2 regions of the Thermoanaerobacter kivui genome follow, and region 1 is predicted to be linked to the other one. Evidence: riboswitches for the same ligand, from Rfam matches in the RefSeq annotation. Region 1 holds a riboswitch; the other holds the start of a gene.
The links. A riboswitch is a leader RNA that binds a small molecule or an ion and turns the genes downstream of it on or off. The one in region 1 is predicted to bind cyclic di-GMP.

Region 2: it holds a riboswitch for cyclic di-GMP, as region 1 does, so the genes downstream of both, gspE (type II secretion system ATPase GspE) here and TKV_RS04055 (sigma 54-interacting transcriptional regulator) in region 1, are expected to answer to the same signal.

What each region holds. Positions count from the first base shown of each region.
Region 1 covers NZ_CP009170.1:803,993-811,714, forward strand. The annotation lists gene TKV_RS04030 (carbohydrate ABC transporter permease) at 1-507, shown strand, start outside; partial or broken gene TKV_RS13940 (carbohydrate ABC transporter permease) at 507-1,008, shown strand; partial or broken gene TKV_RS04040 (extracellular solute-binding protein) at 1,004-1,546, shown strand; gene TKV_RS04045 (glycoside hydrolase family 65 protein) at 1,626-3,968, shown strand; gene TKV_RS04050 (S8 family serine peptidase) at 4,010-5,740, opposite strand; cyclic di-GMP riboswitch class I at 6,164-6,251, shown strand; gene TKV_RS04055 (sigma 54-interacting transcriptional regulator) at 6,314-7,627, shown strand.
Region 2 covers NZ_CP009170.1:1,128,177-1,135,898, forward strand. The annotation lists gene mltG (endolytic transglycosylase MltG) at 1-778, shown strand, start outside; gene TKV_RS05645 (O-methyltransferase) at 799-1,443, shown strand; gene TKV_RS05650 (peptidase U32 family protein) at 1,440-2,657, shown strand; gene TKV_RS05655 (peptidoglycan D,D-transpeptidase FtsI family protein) at 2,710-4,317, shown strand; gene sigK (RNA polymerase sporulation sigma factor SigK) at 4,386-5,081, shown strand; gene TKV_RS05665 (YqeG family HAD IIIA-type phosphatase) at 5,145-5,651, shown strand; gene aroE (shikimate dehydrogenase) at 5,635-6,489, shown strand; cyclic di-GMP riboswitch class II at 6,493-6,577, shown strand; gene gspE (type II secretion system ATPase GspE) at 6,593-7,722, shown strand, end outside.

The DNA of each region.
Region 1 (7,722 bases):
GTTGCGATGACCTATATTTTTGGGTTGTATGGTTATTTTAATGCGCTTTTGCAAAAACTACACATTATTGAAATGCCTATAGATTGGGCAAGTGGTGGTTTTAAGACATTACTTATGGTTTCTGTAGCGGATATGTGGAAAGTTACTCCGATGGTCATACTTTTGCTTTTGGCTGGTCTTGAAAGTATACCAGATGAAGTTTATGAAGCTTCCAATATTGACGGGGCAACTGCGTGGCAAACTTTTAAATATGTGACATTGCCACTTTTAAAGCCCTCTATAACGATGGCCTTGATATTAAGAGCGATAGATGCTTTTAGAATATTTGAACTTGTACTTGTTCTTGCAGGCCGTGCTACTCCTGTTATTTCTACCTTTGCGTATGATGAGTATAACAATTATGCAAATGCCTATACATCCGCAGCAGCATCTACAATATTGCTTTTAATGATAGCGGTATTTATAGTGAGCTACTTAAAAATAGCTGGTACTAAGGAGGAACAATGATGAGAAAAATAGATATTAGTGAAAAGATTTCAAATACAGCGTATATTCCAATAGCTATAATAGCGGCAATATTCATGATTATACCAGTATATATACTTTTTATAACTTCTTTTGCAGTGCCAAGTGATATATTAAAGCCTCATCCAGACTTTTTCATCACTCGCTTTACTTTGGACCATTGGAAAGACAAATATATGGCCTCCTTTTAAAAAAAGTTTTGTAGTGGCAACAATGACTACTATCATCGCAATTATAATAGCTGCTTCAGCGGCTTATGTTATAGCGAGGATGCCATCGAAAGTAAAATACGCAGTAGTATTATCACTGTTTTTTACAAGGATATTTCCTGATGTAGGTATTGCTCTTCCGATAGCAGTTGAGTTTATAAAATTAAATTTAATGGACACTTATTTAGGATTAGTTATGGCACACCTTATTGTAAATTTACCTTTTGCAGCATGGATATTGGTTGGAACTTTTGAGACAATACCAAAGGACTTATTCTCCTGACTCAAAGAAAGCTGACTGGAATACACCTGTAGAATATCTTGCAAAAGAGAGCGTATATTTGGTTCAAAATTGGCCGTACACTGCAAACGTTCTTGTAGAGCAGTATGGAAAAAAGAACATTTTGTCATCTCACGGATGGACAGGTCCGGTTAAAGAGTCCCACGTTTTGGGAGGAAAAGTTATAGGAATACCAACTGGTGCACCTAATAAAGAGATGGCTATAAAGTTTATGGAATACCTTATGAGTAAAGAAGTTCAAGAGAAACTTGTCACTAAATTAGGATGGCCATCAATGAGAAGCGATGCTTATGGTAAAGTTGCAGATTGGCAGAAGCCATATTTTGAGGCTATAAATGAGGTATTAAAACATGCAGAACCAAGGCCAAACCTTGTATACTGGGCTGATGTGGATAAGGCTATAAATGGAGCATTGAGAGAAATAATATTTGAAGGCAAAGATATCAAGACAACTCTTGATAAATATCACAACATGATAGAAGAAGCTAAGAAAGCTGCAGAAAGCAAGTAAATGTTTTAAATTGTTTTTAGTCGGAAACGACTTTGTTTCCGACCAAAATTTTGAATTAAAGTAAGAGTGGAGGATGGATATGGCCAACAAAACGAAGAAACCAATTTACCCTTTTGAAGATTGGGTTATAAGAGAGACGCAGTTTAGCATAGATACTAACTACAGAAATGAAACTATTTTTGCTTTAGCAAATGGATATATTGGAATGAGAGGAACTTTTGAAGAAGGATATTCAGGGCCTAAAAATACTTCTTTTAATGGGACGTATATCAATGGGTTTTATGAAATACACGATATAGTTTACCCTGAAGGGGGATATGGTTTTGCAAAAATAGGTCAGACAATGTTAAATGTGGCTGATAGTAAAATAATAAAATTGTATGTAGATGGGGAACAGTTTGATTTACTAAAAGGGAAAATCCTATTTTATGAGAGAGTACTTGACATGAAGAAGGGGGTTGTAGAAAGAAAAGTAAAATGGGAATCCCCTACAGGAAAAGTTTTAGAGGTAAAAATAAAGAGAATTGTATCATTAAATAGGCAACATTTAGCGGCAATTTCTTTTACTGTGGAACCTGTAAATTTTAGCGGAAAAATTAGATTTATTTCCGCTATTGACGGAAATGTTTCAAATATAAATGATAGTGAAGATGTAAGAGTAGGGTCAAATTTAAAAGGAAAGGTTTTAAAGACGATAGATAAAGGTGTAGAGGGTTTAAAAGGGTGGATTGTTCAAAAGACGCAAAAGAGCAATTTCTCCTATGTTTGCGCGATAGACAATGTATTAGTGAGAGATAGTAAATATGAAGTCTCAAATAGTTTAGAAGAAGATGGAGTAAAAGTAATTGTAGATCTAGAGGCTGAAAAAGGCACCTCATACACATTGAATAAATTTATTTCCTATTACACTTCAAAGGATTTTGATGAAAATAAATTGGTTGCTCTTGCTTTAGAAGAAATAGAAAAAGCCAAAAATGACGGCTTTGAAACGATAGAAAAGGAGCAGGAAGAATTTTTGAATTCTTTTTGGAAAAATGCTGATGTAATCATAGAAGGAGATAAAGCTCTGCAGCAAGGCATACGCTTTAATGAATTTCATCTACTTCAATCTGTCGGGAGAGATGGAAAGACAAACATTGCAGCAAAAGGGCTGACTGGAGAAGGTTATGAAGGTCATTATTTTTGGGATTCTGATATTTATATAATGCCTTTCTTTCTTTATACAAAGCCCGAAATTGCAAAAGCTTTGGTAATGTACAGGTATAATCTTTTGGATGCAGCAAGATCCAGGGCAAAGGAATTAGGTCACAAAGGAGCTTTGTATCCTTGGAGAACGATAGATGGGCCTGAATGTTCTGCATACTTTCCAGCTGGTACGGCACAGTATCACATAAATGCTGATATAGTTTATGCTTTAAAAAGATATGTGGAGGCTACAAATGATTTGGACTTTCTCTATGACTATGGCTGTGAAATATTATTTGAAACTGCAAGATTTTGGGAAGATTTAGGAGCGTATATTCCTCTTAAGGGCAATAGATTCTGCATAAACTGTGTCACTGGTCCGGATGAGTATACGGCATTAGTCGACAATAACGCTTATACCAATTACATAGCAAAAATGAATTTGGAATATGCCTATGATATTGCAAATAAAATGAAAAAAGAAGTGCCTGAGAAATACCAAAAAATTGCTTCTAAGTTAAATCTAAAAGATCAAGAAATTAATGCGTGGAAAAAAGCTGTTGACAATATGTACCTTCCTTATTCAAAAGAACTTGATATTATACCACAGGATGACAGTTTTTTGTATAAAGAAAGGATAACAGTGGATGAAATACCACAAGATCAATTTCCACTTTTGTTGCACTGGCATTACCTAGATATTTATAGATATCAAATATGTAAACAGCCTGATGTGTTGCTTTTGATGTTTTTACAGAGAGAAAAATTTACTAAAGATGAACTTAAAAAGAATTACGATTATTATGAACCTATTACCACTCACGACTCCTCCTTGTCGCCAGCTATATTTAGCATACTAGCCAATGAAATAGGATATACTGACAAAGCTTATAAATACTTTATGATGACTGCAAGAATGGATTTGGACGACTACAATGACAATGTTAAGGACGGAATTCACGCTGCTTCTATGGCAGGGACATGGAGCGCAGTTGTGAATGGTTTTGGTGGAATGAGGGTTTATACAAATGAACTGCATTTTGAGCCGAGATTGCCAAAAGAATGGAATTTGCTTTCTTTTAATGTGAGATACAAAGGGAGAAAAATAAATGTCAAATTAACCAAAGAAAATGTTGTGTTTGCATTATTAGAAGGAGAGCCTATAGAAATCTACTGCTTTGACGAAAAAATTTTACTTGAAAAAGGAGAAAATAAAGTAGAAAGTCGCAATAATTAAAGAAGTATAGAGCCAATCGGCACCATACTTCTTTAATTATTTTATATGTCGTTATTTGAAAGGGTGAGTGAACCGCCGCCCGTACTTAAATCAAGGTAATAATTTCCACTGCCTCTATATGAATATACTCTGATATAATAGGTTCCCGTTTGTGTTGGAGTATATGTTATTGTCTCCTGCCTTTGTGTTCCAGTGGAACTTTTAACAAGAGTACCAGTTGGGTCATAGAGATATATATCGAAATCAGGGTTATAGTTTGCCCAATCAGGTATTATGAAAGTTATTGCAATAGGGTATGATGTGTCTGTCACGTTAAATGTCCAAATGTCACTGTAACGAGACCCAGGGAGTGAATCTTTAGCATAATAGTGGTTTGGTACAGATATATTAGTTCCTGTGAAATTTCCAGCTGTTTTAATTGCTTCATATGCATCCAATCTTCCTGCACCATAGTCAATGTTTTTGCTTGGAGGTCCCCAACTTTTTGCAGTAGTCATTATTATGTTTTTTACATCAAGTGGTGCAAGGCTTATATTTGCATTGAGCATAAGGGCTACTGTACCTGCTACAAAAGGTGTTGCCATGCTTGTACCACTGTATGTCACATAACCATTTATAGAGTTTGCTTTTGCGGCGGTTATATTATATCCGGGTGCTGCAATGTCAGGTTTTATCCTTCCGTCAGCTGTGGGGCCACGGCTGGAGAAACTTGCAAGGTTAAATCCAAGTTCTCCTACATCCGCCATTGCTGCAACGGTTATGGCTTTTTCTGCTGCACCAGGTGATCCTATGGTGTACCTTGCAGGGCCTGAATTTCCAGCTGCAACTACTACTACAATTCCGCTATCTACGGCGCTGTTTACTGCTAATGAGGTAGAGTCAGTTCCATCAGAACTTGTAGAAGTGCCGAGGCTTAAATTTATAACTTTGATTCCGTATACATCTTTGTTTTGAACAGCCCAATCAATTCCTGCCGTTACAGTGCTCATACTTCCGCTTCCATTTGAATCGAGTACTTTTATTCCTACCAAAGCTGCACCAGGAGCAACACCTGTATAAAGGCTGTTCCCTGTCCCAGTGCCTGCCGCAATGCTTGCTACATGAGTTCCATGTCCATTATCATCGTAAGGGGTAGTTTTACCGTTTACAAAATCTTGCCATCCTATTATTTTGCCACCAGCAAGGTCAACATGGGATCCATCAATACCTGTATCAATAACTGCTATTACTATATCATTCTTGGAGTAAGAGGAAGGATTACCATCTTTGTCTCCAGTTACGCCAAAGTCACTTCTCGCTTTTGTAACGCCAAACCATTTTGTTGCAGTGTCTAATGTCGCATATACAGGCTCGTCATACTCAATTTGCTTTACTATATCTAATTTTGACAAAGCGTTTATTTGTCCTTTAGTTAAAGTAGCAGCAACTCCTGGAATAATTTTGTATTTATGCTTTATATTAAACTTTCCAATGGATTTAGAAATATTTAATAGTTCGTTATCATCTATGTTTTTGTTGAAGGTTATTATGACAGGGAATTCCGCACTGTCAGGCTTATCAGTAAGCTTTGCTTCCAGGTTATCAAAGATTTTGTTTTTGTTAGAATCTTGCATCAAAATTTTTTGAATTTGAGGCGAGTAATTTTTTGTTGGAGAGTCGCCAGATAAGTTTGTTAAGTTGGGCTGCGCTTTGACTAATACTCCACTTAGCGACATTAAAGCTACAATTAACACAAAAGCCAGTAAAGCTTTTAATGTTTGTCGGTTCTTCATTTTTTCTTCCTCCTTAAAAATTTAATATTTTTTAAAATTTAAGTCAGCCCTTCTAGTTGCTAAGTGAAACTTTGCTTTTCCTTATTCATCATCTCCTTTCTGTAACATTTTTCTACAATAAAACTTAAGCAACTTTTATGCCAGTTTATTGTATATAGACAAAACCTATAAAAGTTTTTGAAATGTATAATTTTTTATACACATTTTTATACATTTAAAAAAATAATGTAGTTGGTGCTAAAAATAAAACCATTATACTATAAAAATTTTCCAGTGTATAACGTTTTGCTTATATAAAAAAATTTGCAAAGAAAAGAATAGATTAATAATTTGACGAATTATGTAGAAAAAATCTTTTTTTAAAAAAGAAGGAAAATTTGTATTTGTATCGAAATAATAATATATGGGAAATTAAATAAATTTTGTCGAAAAAAGCAAACTCGTCGAAAGGCGGGGACGCAAAGCCACGGGTCTAATGCAATAGTTTTGCTATGATAGCCGGGCTGCCAACTATAATGTAGGAACTCCTGCCTTTGAGCGGGAGTTTTATTAATTGATAAAGTGGTGTGTCGTATGACTAACAAAGAGAAAATTTATAACATTATTTTGGAAAAAAGTGAAGATTTTAAAATTGAAGATTTTTTGATTGACAGAAAGGGTGGAATTACCACAGAAGAAATAGCAAAACTGTTAAAAATCGCACGGCCTAACGTGTCTTCAATTTTGAATCTTCTTGTAAAAGAAAAGAAAGTTGTGAAAATAATTTCAAAACCTGTGTATTATGTCGAAAAAAATAAATTAGAAAAGGTTTTAGGGGAAGAAGTCAAAGAAAAATTAATATTGGAAGAGTTGATTAATTTTGCGACTTTTAAAAAAGAAAAAAAGCTGTGTGCTTTTGAAGATATTGTTGGGTATAACGGTAGCATTAAAGAACAAATAGAACAAGCTAAGGCAGCAGTATTGTATCCTCCCTATGGACTTCATACTCTTATCATTGGACCACCTGGTTGTGGTAAGTCTTATTTAGCGGAAACCATGTATAAATTTAGCCTTCAACACGGTAGGAAAGGACCTTTTGAAGTGCTAAACTGCGCAGACTACTATAATAATCCTCAGCTTCTCATGTCACATTTATTTGGTCATGTTAAAGGAGCCTATACTGGAGCTGATGTAGATAAGATAGGATTAGTAGAAAAAGCTAATAAAGGGATATTATTTCTTGATGAAGTTCATAGATTACCTCCAGAGGGGCAAGAGATGCTATTTTACCTTATTGACAAGGGAGTATATCGGAGATTAGGGGATACTGTTGAAAGAACAGCTAATTTGATGATTATAGCAGCTACTACAGAGAAACCTGGTTCTTTTTTAAAAACTTTTATGAGAAGAATACCTGTCGTCATCCAACTCCCCTCTTTTGAGGAAAGGCCTCTTAATGAAAAGGTGGAAATATTGACAGGACTGTTTAAAGAAGAGGCGAAGCGCTTGAATTTGAATATCATTGTACATCCTGAAATAATTTCTACAATTTTGTCTATTAATTATGAAGGTAATATTGGAGAGTTGAAATCGTTTATTCAACAACTTTGTTCAAAAGCTTTTTTAAGGTATTATGGGTTAACAGCAAATTTACTAAAAATTGATTCAACTCTTTTACCTGAAGATTACTTATTAAAGTTGAGTGTGCATGCAATTTTTGATAAATTTTTAATCATTTCGTCTGATTTTAGAGAATGGAAAATAGATAAATATGATTTTTATGAGTTGATAGCGGCGAAATATCACGAATTAAAGAAAAGTGGTTTGGATGGAGCAGTGCTTAAAGAACAATTAAATAATTATATGAATAATTTCTTAAAAAACCTTTTGAACGGCAATTTTATCTAAAAGTGGAAAGGTTCTATAGATTAGTATATCTAAGAATATATCACTATAATATATCATTCTGGAGATATTTTTAATTAACGGAGAATTATCGGGAA
Region 2 (7,722 bases), 320 kb from region 1:
GGCAGGTAAATACCTCTTAAGTTCTAACATGACTACAGACCAAATAATTAAAAAAATAGCTGCAGGTAAGGTACAAAACGATACAATAAAAGTGACGATTCCAGAGGGATTTACTGTTAAAGACATAGCTGAAAAGTTATCACAATTGGGCTTAGTAAATAAAAATAAGTTTCTAGAAGTTGCACAAAATGATACTTTTAACTACGATTTTTTAAAAGACATACCGAAAGACAGACCCAGTAGATTAGAAGGATACATTTTTCCTGATACTTATCAAATACCTGTAGATGCTAGTGAAAAAGAAATAATAAATAGCATGCTTAAAAGGTTTGAAGAAGTTTATAATACTACTATAAAGGATAATGCGAAAAATGTAGGAATGTCTCCTGACCAAATTGTCATAATAGCTTCTATGATAGAAAAAGAGGCTGTTGTTGACAAAGATAGACCTTTGATTGCAGGGGTAATATACAATCGTTTAAAGAAGCATATGAAACTTCAAATAGATGCTACTGTTCAGTATGCGTTGGGAAAACACAAAGACAAGCTTTTGTATAAGGATTTGGAGGTAGATTCGCCCTATAATACCTATCAACATTATGGCCTACCTATAGGTCCTATTTGCAATCCGGGGTTTAAATCTATTGAAGCGGCTCTTTTTCCCGCAAAACATGATTTTTATTATTATGTAGCAAAAGAAGGCGGGTCCCACATTTTTACAAAAACCTATGAAGAGCATTTAAAAGCGCAAAAGGCTATTTTAACAAATAGTAAATAATTTTGTGAAAGGGTTGAGTTATGGAAATAACCTCAAGAGATATTAAATTTATAAGAGAGATGACACCTAAGTTTGAATATCCATTAAATGAGATAGAAAAGTATGCTCGCAAGAATTATATTCCCATTGCGAAACCAGAAGTGGCTGCGTTTTTAAACTTTATAGTGAAAGTCAAAAAACCACAAAATATACTGGAAATAGGCACTGCTGTAGGTTATTCTACTATAATAATGGCGAAGGCTTATTCCAAAACTCATATAGTTACAATTGAAAGAGATATTAATTTAGCTGAAATGGCGAAAGAAAATTTTAAAAAAGCGGGTATAGAGGATAAAATTGAGATTATCTGTGGAGAAGCACAAGAGGTTTTACCTAATTTGAGCAAAAAGTACGATTTAATTTTTGTGGATGCTGCAAAAGGGCACTATAGAGAATTTTACGAGGAAAGTAAAAGGCTTTTAAGTAAAGGTGGTATATTCGTTTGGGATAATGTATTGTACAAAGGCTATGTAGTAGGAGAAAAGAATGTTAAACACAAAAGAAGAACCATTGTCTATAGGATGAGAGATTTTATAGATGTTTTGTACAAGGATAAAACGCTCTTTACTGTGATTTTGCCATTGGGGGATGGTTTGGCTGTAAGTGTTAAGGAGGAGGAAAGATGATAGAACTTTTGGCACCTGTTGGAGATTTGGAAAGGTTGAAAATTGCGATAAACTATGGAGCAGATGCTGTATACTTTGGAGGAAGACATTACAGTTTAAGGTCATCCGTCGGTTTAACTCTTGACGAAATAAAAGAAGCAGTAAAATATGTCAAAAAACACGGGAAAAAAGCTTATATCACCATAAATATATTCCCTCACAATGAGGATTTAGAGGGATTGCCTGAATATATAGAGGCTGTAAAAGATATTGGAATAGACGCTATTATTTTATCTGACCCGGGAATTTTTTCTATTGTAAAAGAAGTAGCGCCTAATATAGATATTCACATCAGCACTCAAGCAAATAATGTAAATTATAAGAGTGCTTTGTTTTGGCATAATTTAGGGGCAAAGAGAATTATATTGGCGAGAGAGCTTTCTTTGAAAGAAATAAAAGAAATAAGGGAAAAAACGCCAAAAACTTTGGAATTAGAAGCTTTTGTTCACGGTGCCATGTGCATTTCTTATTCGGGGAGGTGTCTTTTAAGCAATTATTTGACTGGCCGCGATTCTAATAAAGGAGAGTGTGCGCAACCCTGCCGATGGAAATATTATCTTGTAGAAGAAAAAAGGCCAGGAGAGTATATGCCCATTTTCGAAGATGAAAGGGGCACATATATTATGAATTCTAAAGACCTATGCATGATAGAGTACATTCCAGAACTTGTTGAGGCTGGAGTTACAAGTTTTAAAATTGAGGGAAGAAACAAAAGTGCCTACTATGTTGCTGTAGTGACACGGGCTTACAGAAAGGCGATTGACGATTACCTTGAAAAAGGAAAAGATTATGTTTTTGACAAAAAACTTCTTGAAGAGGTTTCTAAAGCAAGTCACAGAGGATTTACCACAGGGTTTTATTTTGGCAAACCAGGTCCTGATGCTCAAAATTATGAGTCTTCAAAATATATACGGACTCATGATTTTGTAGGAATTGTTAAAGATTATGACCCAAATACAGGAATTGCTGTTGTAGAGCAAAGAAATAGGATGTTTGTGGGAGATAAAATTGAGATTATGGGTCCTAAAGTAGAGTTTGAGCAGCAAATTGAAAAAATGTGGGATGAAGAAGGAAATGAGATTGAAGTAGCTCCCCATCCTCAAATGATAGTGAAAATTCCTGTAAAGTATCCTGTAGAAGAATTTTTTATACTGCGTCGAGAAATTAAAAATTAGGTTAAAACTTGCTCCTTTTGGGAATACTTTTTCCTGAAAGGAGCAAAGTTTTATGGAAAATAGAAATTATAGGATTGTTTTTTTGAGGGTAGTTTTGTCAATTTTAACGTTAACATTGATTTTTAGGCTTTTTTACATTCAGGTAATCAAAGGAGATTTTTATTCTCAAAAAGCAGTGGAACAAAAAATTAGAAGCTTTAAAATTTTGGAGAGAAGAGGAGAAATATACGACAGGAATATGACTCCTTTTACTGATAGAGAATATAAAGAATATATATTTGCGATACCTAAAATGTTAACTGACAAAGAAAAAGCCGCTAAGGTTATAAGTGAAATTGCCGCAGTAAACTGTGAGGATGTGTTAAAATCCTTAAAAAGTGCAAAAGATTATGTGAAATATGAAGTTAAATTTAACTCAAACAACAAATTACCTATAGGCATTTTTAAGTTAGCTTTGCCTCAAAGGTATTCGCAAAATTCTTTAGCAAGACATGTAATAGGGTATGTAGGAGAGAAAAAGATGGGTTTAGAAGATACTTTTAATGAAATTTTAAATAGCAAAAGGGAAGATAGCATTGCAGTGTTTACTGATGGGAATAATACTGATTATATAAAAGGGTTAGGAGTAAGGTTAAAAACTTCTGGAAAAGAAGTTTTGGGGGTAAAAACTACTCTTGATTATCACATACAAAAGGCAGTAGAAGATGCTCTTGACAAGAATATGGTAGATGGAGCAGCAGTGGTATTAGATATAAAAACAGGTGATATACTTGCAATGGCAAGTAGGCCTAATTTTGACCAAAATAATATTCAAGCTTATTTAAATAGCTCTAACGAAGAATTTATAAACAAAGCTGTCTCAATGTATCCACCTGGCTCTATTTTTAAAATTGTAATAGCTGCTGCAGCGTTAGAATATAATAAAGTGAATTTACAGGATACTTTTTATTGCAGTGGTAGTTATGATATAAATGGAATAGTATTTCACGATTACAAAGGAGAAAGTCATGGAGTAATAAACATGGTAAAAGGTTTTGCAGTTTCCTGCAATACTACTTTTATAAAGATTGGGCAAATAACAGGGGCCAAAAATATTTTGGAGATGGCGAGAAAATTTGGAATAGAAAGTGATGATGGTCTGCCAATACCTGAGCAAATAGGGAGATTGCCTAAATTGTCTGATACTTATGGAGCAGGTATTGGGAATTTGTCAATAGGGCAAGGAGATGTGCTGATGACGCCTCTTCAAGCAGCTGATATCGCAGCGACAATAGCTAATAACGGTGTTAGGAATGTTCCACGTTTAGTGACTGCAATAGTTGATGAAGAAGGGAAAGAAATTGAAAAATTGTCTCAGAAAAAGTCTTACAGGGTGATAAGCGAAAAAACAGCCAAAATTTTAAAAGGAATGATGAGAGAAGTGGTTATTGACCAAGAAGGAACAGGAAAAAGGGCTGAGACTACCTATGGCAGTGCTGGTAAAACAGGTTCTGCTGAAGTTAGCAAGGAGCTAAATATATATCATGCTTGGTTTACAGGTTTTGTTCCTTTTGATAAGCCTAAATATGCAATTTCGATTTTTGTAAAAAATGGAGATACTGGAGGAACTAAAGCTGCCCCTCTTTTTAAAGAAATAGCGGAGGAAATAATGAAATATTGATGTACGTGCACCATTTTGTATAAACCTCATATAATAGATGTGTAATGTTGAAAAAAGGGGTGGCGGCAATGTGGGAAGTTGTTGTTGCAATTTTGGCTTCAATTGTAAAGGAAATCTTAAATCTTGGTTACTTGACAAACACCAACTCTTTTCCCAATCCACTTACTCCAGAAGAAGAAAAGAAATATTTAGAAGCTTATAAAAACGGTGATGAGGAAGCGAGGAATATTTTAATAGAAAGAAACTTAAGGTTGGTAGCTCATGTTGTTAAAAAGTACAGTGGCACAGGTAAAGATATAGATGATTTAATATCTATTGGGACAATAGGGCTTATAAAAGCAATTTCCACCTTTGATTCTTCTAAAGGAACACATCTTGCCACATATGCAGCCAGATGTATAGAAAACGAAATACTTATGTCTATACGAACGGAAAAAAAGATGAAAGGAGAGGTTTTTTTACAGGATCCTATTGGAGTAGATAAAGAAGGCAATGAGATATCTTTGATGGATGTACTTGGCACAGAGGAAGATGAAATATCAGAGCAAGTGGAGAAAAAACTTCAAATTAAAAAGTTGTACAGTAAAATGAACAGCGTTTTAAAAAATAGAGAACGGTTAATTATAGAAATGAGGTATGGTCTGTACAATGGGAAAGTGAGGACTCAAAGAGAAATAGCAAAGATGCTTGGTATATCTCGTTCCTATGTCTCAAGGATTGAAAAGAAGGCTTTAAATAAGCTTTTTAAAGAGCTTTCCATGTAAAACTGTTTGTATTGACAGTTTATTTTTTTTTATTATATAATTTTAACAAAATGAGGTGAACATATGTATGAAAAGTTGATTCCTGATATGATAGTGGAAAGCGTATATGAAATAGATTTGAATATGCTAAAGAAAAGAGGCATAAATAATCTTGTTATTGATATAGACAATACTTTAGTGCCGTACAAATGCAAGCTTCCTGATAAAAAAACAATAGAATGGTTTGAAAGGCTTAAGCAAAATGGCTTTAAAATTTGTCTTATTTCAAACAACACTGAAAGGCGAGTAAACGAATTTAGAGAAAAAATTGGCGTACCGGGTATAGCCTGGGCTATCAAACCAAGAAAAGGAGCCTTTAAAAAAGCTCTTAAGATTTTAAACGCAAAACCCAATGAAACTGCTTTAATAGGAGATCAGATATTTACTGATATTTTGGGAGGGAAAAGAGCAGGTTTATACACCATTTTGGTAAAGCCTTTGTCTAAAGAGGAATTTGGCTGGACGAGGCTTATGAGAAGAGCAGAAAGACATTTTCTTAAAAGGATTGAGGAATATGGAGATCAATTCTAAGACAAAAATATATGGTCTTATAGGACATCCTGTAGAACATAGTTTGTCTCCTTTAATACATAATTTTGCTTTTAGGTCCTTGGATTTAAACTGCATTTACACGGTTTTTGATGTTTTGACAGATAATCTTGAAGATGCGGTAAAGGGTGTAAAAGTTCTTAATATAAAAGGATTTAATGTAACTGTTCCACACAAAGAGCGGATAATGAAATATTTAGATGTCATTTCAGAAGAAGCTTTAAAAATCGGGGCAGTCAACACTGTGGTTAATGAAGAAGGAATACTAAAAGGTTATAACACTGATGCAAAAGGTTTTATAGATTCTTTAATAGAGGCGAAAGAGACGATTAGTGGGCGAAAAGCCGTTATTTTAGGAGCAGGCGGGGCTTCTAAAGCGGTGTGTGTATCCCTTGCATTAAACGGCATAAATTCAATGGTAATTGCTAATAGAAATGTAGATAAGGCTAAAGATTTGGCAGAGTACATTAAAAAAGAATTTAAGATTGATTGTAATTATTGCAGTATCAATGAGGTGGAGGAAATGTCAGAAATAGATATGCTTGTTAATGCTACAAGTGTAGGCATGTATCCCAATGTTGAGGATTCACCAGTCAGTGAAAAGGTAGTTTCAAAGGCTAAATTTGTTTACGACCTTATATATAATCCCTTTGAAACTGCTTTTTTGAAATACGCCAAAAGAAATGGAATAAAATATTCGAATGGGTTTTCTATGTTAATAAATCAGGCTAATCATTCTTTTAAGCTGTGGACGGGAAATTTTTTTGAAAAAGATTTAGTATACATGCATTTAAAAGAAGGAATTACGCATAATTTGTAGAATATTTTATAAAGAAGTAGATGAAGTGGGGCTATATATGGGCACTTTACGCCTCATGGATACAGTGGTGCAACCGGCTTTATTGTTTTTGGGAGGTATATTTATGGCTAAAAAAAAGCTGGGTGAGCTTTTGGTTGAAGTGGGTCTCATCACTGAAGAACAGTTAAAACATGCCATGGAAATACAAAGCAAGACAGGAGAAAAGTTAGGAAAAGTTCTCATAAAACAAGGTTATGTTACAGAAGAGCAAATACTGGAAGCCCTTGAATTTCAGTTAGGTATCCCTCATGTGGATTTGCAAAAATATTACATTGACCCAGATGTGGCGAAATTAATTCCTGAAGCTGTCGCCAAAAGGTACATTATCATCCCGATTAAAAAAGATGAAGATGGTATATTAGTGGCAATGGCAGACCCTCTAAATATTTTTGCCATTGACGATGTGAAAATTATTACAAAGCAAAACGTAAAGCCTTTGATTGCTTCTGAAAGCAGCATTTTAAAAGCTATAGATAGGATTTATGGAAGAGAACAGGCAGAGAAAGCAGTTCAAGATTTTAAAAAGGAATTTCAAAGTGAAACGGCAAGTGAGCTGCCAAACGAAATTCTTGAAGAGGTGCAAAATGCTCCCGCTGTAAGGCTTGTGAATTCTATAATTGAGCAAGCTATAAAAAGCAGGGCTTCTGATATTCACATTGAACCTACAGAAAAGGACCTACGCATTCGATTTAGGATAGATGGGCAATTGACAGAAGCTATGAGGACTATAAAAAGTACCCACGGTCCGGTGGTAACAAGAGTAAAAATTATGGCAAACATGAATATTGCAGAGAGAAGACTTCCACAGGATGGAAGATTTGAATTTGTGTCAGGGGGAAGAAACATAGATGTAAGGGTTTCTTCTTTGCCTACAGTTTTCGGCGAAAAATTGGTGTTAAGGCTTTTGGATAAGGAAAATTTCATCATGACAAAAGAACAGCTGGGTTTTGAAGAAGAGGACTTGATGTTGTTTGATAAATTGATAAAAAGACCTAATGGCATTGTGCTTTTGACTGGTCCAACAGGTAGTGGGAAAACTACGACTTTGTATGCTATGTTAAAAGAGCTTAACAAGCCTAATATCAATATAATAACTGTTGAAGACCCTGTTGAGTATTCAATAGAAGGAATAAATCAAGTGCAAGTCAATGAAAAGGCGGGTCTTACTTTTGCCACTGCTTTGAGGTCTATTTT